Regions from separate parts of the Pseudoalteromonas sp. SG45-5 genome, predicted to be linked through region 1. Evidence: predicted binding sites of a transcription regulator. Region 1 holds the regulator's gene; the other holds the start of a gene.

Evidence for each region. Region 1 encodes FliA, which starts transcription of late flagellar genes. Its sites were predicted from a motif close to CTAAAGNTNNNNNNNNNNNNGCCGATA; they were not measured.
Region 2: a site for FliA is predicted at 3,176-3,202, ahead of H5119_RS16895 (DUF5610 domain-containing protein). Genes of this name have one in related genera too.

What each region holds. Positions count from the first base shown of each region.
Region 1 covers NZ_JACJEM010000003.1:58,156-63,440, reverse strand. Annotated here, with positions in the region: gene flhF (flagellar biosynthesis protein FlhF) at 1-270, shown strand, start outside; gene H5119_RS01375 (MinD/ParA family protein) at 263-1,123, shown strand; gene H5119_RS01370 (RNA polymerase sigma factor FliA) at 1,150-1,860, shown strand; gene cheY (chemotaxis response regulator CheY) at 1,901-2,284, shown strand; gene H5119_RS01360 (protein phosphatase CheZ) at 2,301-3,068, shown strand; gene H5119_RS01355 (chemotaxis protein CheA) at 3,084-5,285, shown strand, end outside.
Region 2 covers NZ_JACJEM010000059.1:21,622-26,906, forward strand. Annotated here, with positions in the region: gene H5119_RS16870 (serine/threonine protein kinase) at 1-128, shown strand, start outside; gene H5119_RS16875 (thiol:disulfide interchange protein DsbA/DsbL) at 163-786, shown strand; gene H5119_RS16880 (thiol:disulfide interchange protein DsbA/DsbL) at 807-1,445, shown strand; gene H5119_RS16885 (DUF523 domain-containing protein) at 1,506-1,958, shown strand; gene trmA (tRNA (uridine(54)-C5)-methyltransferase TrmA) at 1,970-3,067, opposite strand; gene H5119_RS16895 (DUF5610 domain-containing protein) at 3,232-4,371, shown strand; gene murI (glutamate racemase) at 4,437-5,231, shown strand; gene H5119_RS16905 (RNA-binding protein) at 5,200-5,285, opposite strand, start outside.

The DNA.
Region 1 (5,285 bases):
GTAAGACATTTCAAAAAAGTACAGTTAAGTGGTTGTATTTTTACTAAATTAGATGAATCGTTAAGTTTAGGTGAGATTATTAGTATTGCGATTCAAAATCGTCTTCCAATAGGTTATCTTACTAATGGTCAGCGAGTACCAGAGGACATTCGCGTTGCGAATTCAGAAAAACTAGTAAAAAAAGCTGAGCAATTATATTTAAAAAGAATAAAATCACAACATTCACGACATCAATCAGTGGCGTCGAACACAGTAGGGATGTATGATTAACACAGTATTAGATCAAGCAAGCGGCCTGCGAAAAATGAGTCAAAACAATAATAACGGCGTAAAAGTTATCGCTGTGACCGGTGGTAAAGGTGGAGTAGGTAAAACAAATGTTTCACTAAATACTGCAATTGCATTAGGTCAACAAGGTAAGCGAGTTTTAGTTCTTGATGCCGACTTAGGTTTAGCAAATTGTGATGTGATGCTTGGGCTTCGTGTTGAGCGCAATTTATCGCATGTATTATCTGGTGAATGCGAACTGGATGAGATTTTAGTTGAAGGTCCTGCTGGGATTAAAATTGTCCCTGCAACGTCGGGTTCGCAAAACATGGTTGAATTATCACCTTCTGAACACGCGGGTCTTATTCGTGCCTTTAGCGAATTAAATACCGAATTTGATATATTGATAGTAGACACCGCCGCCGGCATTTCCGATATGGTGCTGAGCTTTTCTCGTGCAGCACAAGATGTAATGGTCGTCGTGTGTGACGAACCAACATCAATAACAGATGCGTATGCACTTATTAAAGTATTAAGCCGTGAGCACGGTGTGTATAAATTTAAAATTGTTGCAAATATGGTTCGCAGCCTTCGCGAAGGCCAAGAATTGTTTGCAAAGTTATCTAAAGTAACAGATCGTTTCCTAGATATTTCTATGGAGCTAGCTGCAACGATACCTTACGATGAAAATATGCGTAAAGCGACACGTCGGCAGAAAGTTATTGTGGAGTTGTTTCCAAGCTCTCCAGCTTCAGTGGCTTTTCGAGCTCTGGCAACAAAAGCGGTCAAATGGCCAATACCGAATCAACCGTCAGGGCATTTAGAGTTTTTCATTGAGAAGCTGGTTAACGGCTAATTATGACAACATTGGTAAATAGAGCTATGGGATATCAATCAACACAAAATTTAAATGTGATTGTTGAGAAACATGCGTCACTGGTTAAAAAAGTGGCATGTCACTTAATTGCTCGTCTACCTCCAAGTGTACAACTCGATGATTTAATTCAATCGGGTATGATAGGACTGATTGAAGCGTCAAAAAACTTTGATGCAACTAAAGGCGCAAGCTTTGAAACGTTTGCAGGTATTCGCATCCGTGGCGCTATGCTAGATGAAATGCGCCGTGGTGACTGGGCTCCGCGTTCTGTGCATCGCAAAAGTCGTCTTGTTGCTGAAACGATAAACGAATTAGAAAAAAACTTAAATCGTGAACCTACAGATATAGAAGTTGCTGAAAAACTTGATATTTCGTTAAATGAGTACCATCATATTTTAAACGATGTAAATGCAAGTAAAGTGTTGGGTATAGAAGACCTTGGAATTGATGAAGATGTCATAACTCCAGCGGGTCAAGATTTAACACTAGACAAACCTTTTAATAATGTTAAAAATGAACGATTTAATGAGTCTTTATTAAGTGCAATAAAATCATTACCAGAGCGAGATGCTATGGTGTTATCTTTGTACTATAACGATGAAATGAATTTAAAAGAGATTGGGCATATACTCGATGTTAGTGAGTCGCGTGTGAGTCAGATACATGGTCAGGCGATGATTAAGCTAAAAGCAAAAATCAATGACTGGATAAACTAGTAGTAAGTAAATAAAGGTTAAGACCTCACTGGAGGATGTTTTGGATAAAAACATGAAAATTCTTGTTGTTGACGATTTTTCAACAATGAGACGTATTATTAAGAATTTATTGCGTGATTTAGGCTTTACGAATGTTCAAGAAGCAGATGATGGTTCGACTGCTTTACCAATGCTACAAAATCAGTCTTTTGATTTTGTCGTGACGGATTGGAACATGCCAGGTATGCAGGGTATTGACCTTTTAAGGGCAATTAGGGCGGATGACAAGTTAAAACATCTCCCTGTTTTAATGGTAACGGCTGAAGCTAAAAAAGAACAGATAATAGCTGCTGCTCAAGCTGGTGTTAATGGCTATATTGTAAAACCATTTACAGCTGGCACATTGAAGACCAAATTAGAAAAAGTGTTTGAACGCTTAGGTTAATTATAGGGAGAGGCTTATGTCAGCACCTGCTGCGCCTCGAATAACTTTAGAACAAGCGCGTCAACTCGTTGTTTTTTTAGAAAACGACGAGCAAGATAAAGCTGATCAATTAATTTTAGATACAGCGTCTAAAGAGCAGTCAGAGATATTTGCTGAAGTTGGCAAGTTAACGCGTCAGTTACATGAAGCTCTAAAAGGCTTTGAACTAGATTCGCGTTTAACAAACTTAACAAACGATGCAATTCCTGATGCTAAAAAACGACTTAGTTATGTCATGGAGTTGACAGAGAATGCTGCAAATAAAACCATGGATGCGGTTGAGGCAAGTCTCCCTATAACTCAGGAGTTAGCGGGTGAGATAGCAGCCATTAAACCGACATGGGATCGGTTAATGAGTCGGGATATAGAGCTTGGTGAGTTTAAAACTCTGTGCCACAGCATAGATAAGTTTATGAGTAACTCACACAATAAAACAGATGAATTACAAAATTTAATGACAAATGTTTTAATGGCGCAAGATTATCAAGATTTGACTGGTCAAGTTATTCGTCGAGTAATTGAGCTTGTAAGAGAAGTAGAAGAAAGCTTACTTCATCTACTCACTGCGTTTTCTGCGCAGGATGTGGGTACAGTTAATATAGTAGAACAACAAAAAACAGAAGAACCGATTGCCGTACAAACATTAGCAGGTCCCGAGGGCCCTATTATTGATAAAGAATCGCGTAATGATGTTGTGTCTGATCAAGATGAAGTCGATGATCTTTTATCAAGTTTGGGCTTCTAAGAGGAGAGTAACTGCATGTTTGAAGTCGATGAAGATATTTTACAAGACTTTCTTGTAGAAGCAGGAGAAATTCTTGAACTTCTATCCGAACAGTTAGTTGAACTGGAAAATAATCCAGAAGATACCGAACTATTAAATGCTATATTTCGAGGCTTTCATACAGTAAAAGGCGGTGCCGGATTTTTAGCTATGACAGAGCTTGTTGATGCTTGTCATGGTGCAGAAAATGTATTTGATTTGCTCAGACAGGGCGTTCGAACTGTAAACTCTGAATTAATGGATGTTATCTTACAAGCATTAGACACCATTAATGAAATGTTTGCGACAATTCAAAACCGTGATAAGCCTGAGCCTGCAGATCCTCAATTACTTGAAGTCCTACATAAATTAGGGTTACCTCCAACGGAAGATGAGTTATCTGGAGCTTCTTCTGAAATTACAGCAGGCGAACCTGAACAGGCTGATGTCGTTGCCACAGAAAACGGTGACAATAACACTATCAGCTCACAAAGCCCTGACGACGACCCATTTGCATTCGATGAATTATTTAGTAGTTCGGCTTCGCCAGCTGCTGAGTCACAAATTGATGAAATTACAGAAGATGAATTCGAAAACTTACTTGATGAACTGCATGGTAATAACCAAAGCTCTGAGACTAAGAAACCTGTAAGTACTACTTCTAGTAGTGACATCACTGACGACGAGTTTGATAATTTATTAGATGAGCTACATGGTGTTGGTAGTTTTGGCACTGTTGATGTACAAAAAAATGAACCAGTTGCTTCGCATACACCGCAAGAAACAGCGCCAGTCGCCAATAACTCAGGCTCTTCTGATGATGATATTAGCGACGCAGAATTTGAATCTCTATTAGATGAATTACATGGCAAAGGCAGCGCACCTAAATCTGTAGAAAGTAATCAGCCCGTTGCTGCAAAACCTGCACCTCCAAAACCGGCTGTTCAGGCAAAGAAAGTTGAGCCTGCCCCTGTTAGTAAGCCCGCTAATAAGCCTGAAGCAAAAGCACCAAGTCCTGCAGTCCCAAGCCCAGCCGCAGCTCCGAAGAAGGCAGTCGCGCCCGCAGCTGAAACTACCGTACGCGTAGATACTAAGCGCCTTGACCAAATTATGAATATGGTTGGTGAGCTAGTGCTCGTGAGAAATCGCCTCGTTAGTTTGGCCACCAATTCTGAAAGTGAAGCGATGGGTAAAGCAATATCAAATTTAGATGTTGTAACCGCCGATATTCAAGGTGCGGTTATGCAAACCCGCATGCAACCGATCAAAAAAGTATTTGGACGTTTTCCTCGAGTTGTTCGTGACTTGGCAAGAAGCTTAAATAAAGATATCAATTTATTACTGGTCGGCGAAGAAACTGATTTAGATAAAAACTTGGTTGAAGCGTTAGCCGATCCGCTCGTGCATTTGGTCAGAAACTCAGTCGATCACGGCATTGAAATGCCAGATGTACGTGAAGCATCTGGAAAATCAAGAACAGGTACTGTTACGTTATCAGCGTCTCAACAAGGCGACCATATTTTGCTTACTATCAAAGATGATGGTGCAGGTATGGATGCTGAGAAACTCAAGAAAATAGCAATAGCTAAAGGTGTACTTGATCATGACCAAGCAAGTCGGCTTTCAAACACTGAAGCTTACAACTTAATTTTTGCACCAGGCTTTTCAACAAAAGAAGAAATTTCGGATATTTCCGGACGTGGTGTTGGAATGGATGTTGTAAAAACAAAAATCACCCAGCTTAACGGTTCTGTAAGTATTGAATCAGAGTTAGGTGTTGGTACAACATTAGAGATTAAAGTACCGTTAACGCTCGCAATACTTCCAACGTTAATGGTTGTTGTTGGTGCACAGACATTTGCATTACCACTTGCTGGTGTTAGTGAAATATTCCACTTTGATTTAACTAAAACAAATGTTGTTAATGGCCAGTTAACCGTTATTGTCCGCAAAAAAGCGGTTCCATTGTTCTACTTGGAACATTGGCTTGTAAAAGGGGCCGATCGTTCTCTACGTAAAGATCAAGGTCATGTCGTTATTGTTCAAATAGGCACGCAGCAAGTTGGTTTTGTAGTGGACTCGTTAATAGGGCAAGAAGAGGTTGTAATCAAACCACTTGACGCTTTATTACAAGGCACTCCCGGAATGGCTGGCGCTACAATAACGTCTGATGGTGGCATTGCATTAATTTTAGATGTT
Region 2 (5,285 bases), on a different contig from region 1:
GGAGTGATCCGGCTTTTGTACGGAACTTTTCATGGTTTGCAGATGACAAATATTGGGAGCAACAAATTTTAGCTCTCAAGGAGCAGCTTTCTGCATTACAAGAAGAGCCGTTAAAGTTATTGCCATAACATTTTCTTTAAAGATTATTACAATGAGACACACATGCTTAAAAAAATAAAACTTAGCTTATTGCTTCTTTGTTTACCCTTTGCAGCTTTTGCTGCACAGTTTGAAGTTGATAACCAATATACAGTTATTGATGTAGAAAAAAGTTCAACTGCACAAGTAACCGAGTTTTTCTCATTCTATTGCGGCCACTGCTTTAAGTTTGAACCTGTTGCTAAAGCTATCGAAAAAAACTTACCAGACGGTGTCGTGTTTATTAAAAATCACGTTAACTTCTTAGGCGGTGTGTCACCGCAAGCACAATCAAATTTAAGCTTTGCCTATTTAATTGCTAAAAAGCATGGTCAAGAACACAATATTGCTGAACAGATATTTAAGAGTATTCATATTCAAGGTGCACCGCTAACAGAAATAAAAGATGTTAAAAAGCTCCTTGAAATTAATGGTATTGATAGCAACACGTTTGATAGTGATATTGCTAGCATGCCAATTATTTCTGCTGAACGTGCACTGCAAGATAAGCAAAATAAATATTCAGCGTTAGGTGCGCTCACCGGAGTTCCTACCTTTATTGTTAATGATAAATATAAGATAAATATAAATACTATTAAAAGCCAAACAGAGCTTGATGAGTTAGTTAAATTTTTACTAGCATTATAAATTTTTGGAGAATAAAAATAATGATCAAATTAGTTAAAGCAGGCTTGCTTGCACTATTACTGCCTATGGCAGGGACAAGTTTTGCAGCAACTTATGAAGAAGGCGTGCATTACGATGTTGTATCTGAGCGCGCAACTAAAAAGCCAGAAATTAAAGAGTTCTTTTCATTCTACTGTCCGGCATGTAATAACATGGAAGGACTCATTTCAGAATTTAAACCGTCACTTGATAAAAACGTTAAGTTTAAAAAGAGTCATGTAGATTTTGTGGGGGTTCGCGATCCAGAAAATCAACAAATGATGAGCCAAGCGCTTGCAACAGCAGAAGTACTTCCGCAAAAAGATAAAATTATCTCTGCTATTTTTAATCACATTCATACCAAGCGCGCTAAGTTTAATGAGCTTGCAGATGTAAAAGATATCTTTGTAGCGCAAGGCGTTGATGGCGATAAGTTTGACAAGTTGTTTAAAAGTTTTTCGGTACGTACACTAAGCTCTAAAATGAAACGCGATCAAGACTACTTTAAAGAAAAAGGCGCACTTCGTGGTGTACCTACTTTTATTGTCAATGGTAAATATAAGTTAAACCTCGGTAAAGAGTCGGGTATAACTAAGCCAGAAGATATCAGTAAACTGATTAACTATTTAGCAAATAAATAAGTTTAGCTAAATCAAAAAAAGCTCCTTAATGGAGCTTTTTTGCTTTATAAGGATATAGTGATGGAAAAAATATTAGTATCGAGTTGCTTGCTAGGACAGCCTGTTCGCTACGATGGTAGGGGACACGCAATTTTGCATCCACAGCTTAATTTGTGGCAAAAACAAAATAGATTAATAGTGTTTTGTCCTGAGGTCGCTGGTGGACTTCCTATACCTAGATCTCCTGCTGAAATAATTCAGGGGAGAGTAGTTACTAATTTAGGAGAAGATGTAACAGAACAGTTTCAAACTGGGGCTAATATAGCGTTAGAACTGTGTAAAAAGAATCAAGTTCGTTTTGCTCTACTTAAAGAATCGAGCCCTTCTTGCGGACGAAATACAATATATGATGGAAAGCATCGCGGAGTAAAAATCGAAGGACTGGGTTTAACTGCAGCATTATTAATAAAAAATGGTATTAAGGTTTTTAGCGAGGATCAAATGCCAGCACTAATTAAAGTACTGGCACTTTAATAATGCAGCAATTACTTTCTTTGTAAAAAAACACCCGACTCAATGTGGTGCGTGTAAGGGAACTGATCAAATATAGCAAAGCGTTTAACGTTATGCGTACGTGTTAAGTGCTCAAGGTCACGTTCAAGGGTTTCAGGATTACACGATATATAAATTATGCTTTCGTAGTTAGCCACTAAATCACAGGTTAATTCATCCATGCCCGCACGCGGCGGATCAACTAATATGGTTTGGCAGTCATAGCTTTTAAGGTCAATACCGTCTAAACGAGAGAAAGTACGCTCGCCATTCATTGCTTGAGTAAACTCTTCGCTCGACATACGAATAATATCTAAGTTCTCTACGTTGTTTTTAGCAATATTGTATTGAGCAGAGTGTACAGATGATTTTGATATCTCCGTTGCCAACACTTTATTAAACGAACCAGCTAACGCAATTGAAAAGTTACCGTTGCCACAGTAAAGCTCTAATAAATCATTTTTAAGTGGTTTACATAAATTTTGTGCCCACTCCAGCATACTAATATTTACTTTAGCATTAGGCTGAGTGAAACTGTTTTCTACTTGTTGGTAAATAAGCTCGCGACCATTAACTGTTAAGCGTTCAGTTACAAAGTCATCACCCAGCACTTCTTTTTGTTTGCGAGCACGGCCAATGAAGTCAATTTTGTATTTACTGCTCAGTTTTTCTTTAAGCGCTTTAATTTCATTTAACCATTCATCATCTAGTGGCTTGTGATAAAGCAAACTTACTAAAATTTCACCACTTAGCGTTGATAGGTAATCTATTTGAAATAACTTACGACGTAATATTTCGCAAGGCTTAAGGTTTTCAATCATCACCTGCATTATTTCACCTACTAAAGGTGCTGCTGGATCAAACGTATCAACACGGATTTTGTCTTTTGTTTGTTGATCAAACATTATATGAAACAGATCGTCGCCATCATGCCATACTCTAAATTCAGCACGTTGACGGTAGTTAGTTGGCTCTGAACTAAATACTTCTAATTGTTCTACACCAAAACGTTGGAACTGTGCACGTATTCGCTGCTCTTTCTCGCTTAATTGTGCATCGTATTGTGTGGTATCGATTTTAATAACTGCCATTAACGTTACTACCTTATCTCTGAGATCTGTTTATCGGCGCTATTGTAGGGGGCGAGGCGTATTTGTCTAGTTTTGACTAGAATTAATGCTGTTTTTTTGTGCGTTCCCCTTTAGTTTTATACGTTATAGCCGATAATAAATTACTCACGCTTAGGAGACGAATTATGAAAATCAATAATTTTGGCTTTATGCCAAATAACAATATCAATAAATTTAATAATAAAGTAACGATACCACAGCCAACAATTAAGTCTCCTCAAGATAGTTATCAACAAAGCGGGAAAGAACTTGCGGCAAAAGTGTTGGGCGATAAGATGGCTGAGCAACTTGGCTTACCTGTTGCTGAGAAAAAAGCAGATAAGTCATTATTTGATTTTGGCGAGGTAGTTAAAAATGTACTCGATTTTGTAACAGGTACACTCAAAAATGCGAAGGCTAATGGCGCTGATGATGACAAGCTCAAAGGCATACTTGGTGAAGCCCGCAAAGGTGTGCAAATGGGGATTGATGATGCAATTGATGAATTAAAAGGTACCGGTGTATTTAATACCGATATTGAAGAAGGCATTAATAAGTCCAAAGAAGGTATCTTTAATGGCCTTAATAAGCTTGAAGATGATTTGTTTAACCCACAACCGGCGAGTGTGAGTATTAGTCAGGCGCAATACGCTAGTTTAAGCAATAACGCTGAATACAAATTTACTACCGCAGAAGGTGATGAAGTTAGTATTAGCTTCTCTGACTCTTTTGAGTCACAGTCAGCGAGCAGTTATCAAAAGCAGGGAAATAGTGAAGGGTATATAAGTGAATCATCGCAGTCTCGAGAGTTATCATTTTCTATGTCGGTTAATGGTGATTTAAATGAAGATGAACAAAAAGCGATTAATGAACTAATGGAAGACATACAAGGAGTGAGTAAAACTTTTTTTAGTGGCGATTTAGACAAAGCATTTGAAGAAGCGCAAGCATTGAGCTTAGGTAACGAACAGTTAGTCGCTTTCTCAATGGATTTAAGACAAACCAAAACGGTTGCAACGATAAAAAGCTACGAAGAATACAGACCAATACCAGAGAAGGCGGTTTCGGAAAAAATAGCCCCTTTTAATGACGATTTAAAAGAAGTTTATACAAAAGCAGCCGATCTGGGTCTGCAAAGCCAATTATCGGGTATTATGGAATGGTTAAATCAAGATCAAAGCGAGATTGATAAATTAGTTGATTATACCAAAGCAATGTTTGAAAATCTGGATCAACTAAATACTGCGGCAGATGAGCTGGCTAATCTAGAATCACCGCAAAGTTAAACTGCTTTCCTTTACAAAAGTGACATGTCAAACTGCTATTCTTAATTTACAGTAGGAACAGTGGTTTGTCAGTGCACATTATGGTTTTTGATTCAGGTATTGGTGGCACTACCGTACTTGAGCATATTCAGCAGAGCATACCTCATGCTCAATACAGTTATTTTATGGATAATGCTTTACTGCCATATGGTGCTCAATCACAACAAACTATCATCAATCGTTTATGCGCCCTTGTACATTTCATCAAACAAGAAGACCTCGACGTCGATTTAATTGTTATAGCCTGCAATACCGCATCCACGTCAGCGTTGAGTGCGGTACGTCAAATTACTGATATTCCAATTGTAGGCGTTGTACCTGCAATAAAGCCGGCGGCTCAATTAAGTCAATCAAAACATATCGGGCTTCTTGCCACGCCTACAACTGTATCAAGTTCATATACGGCTAAACTCATTCAAGAACATGCCAGGCATATAACGGTTAACTTATATAGTAGTGTTAGGTTGGTGTCGCTGGCAGAGCAGTACTTTTTTACTCAACAACTAGATACAGGTGAGCTTTATAAAGAGCTGGATAGTTTAGAGATCAATAAAGAAGTTGATGTGTTGGTGCTAGGGTGTACACATTTTCCTATTTTAGCTAAACCAATAAACGCGTATTTTAATTCAAAAGTACAGTTGCTTGATTCTGGTGCTGCAATAGCCAATCGTGTTAGTGATTTACTTAGTAGTTACTGTGGGTTGAATAAAAAAGCTTCGGATACAAAAAAGCCGCTGCAATATTATGCAACGGCTGATATTTTTAGTACTAAGCTAGTAGTAAAGCTGGTTACGCTGATTGATCAAGTTCAGGACGTATAGAATTAGCATCCTCATCTTGTTTTTGCTTTGCTTCACGAACTTTTAAAGTACGTT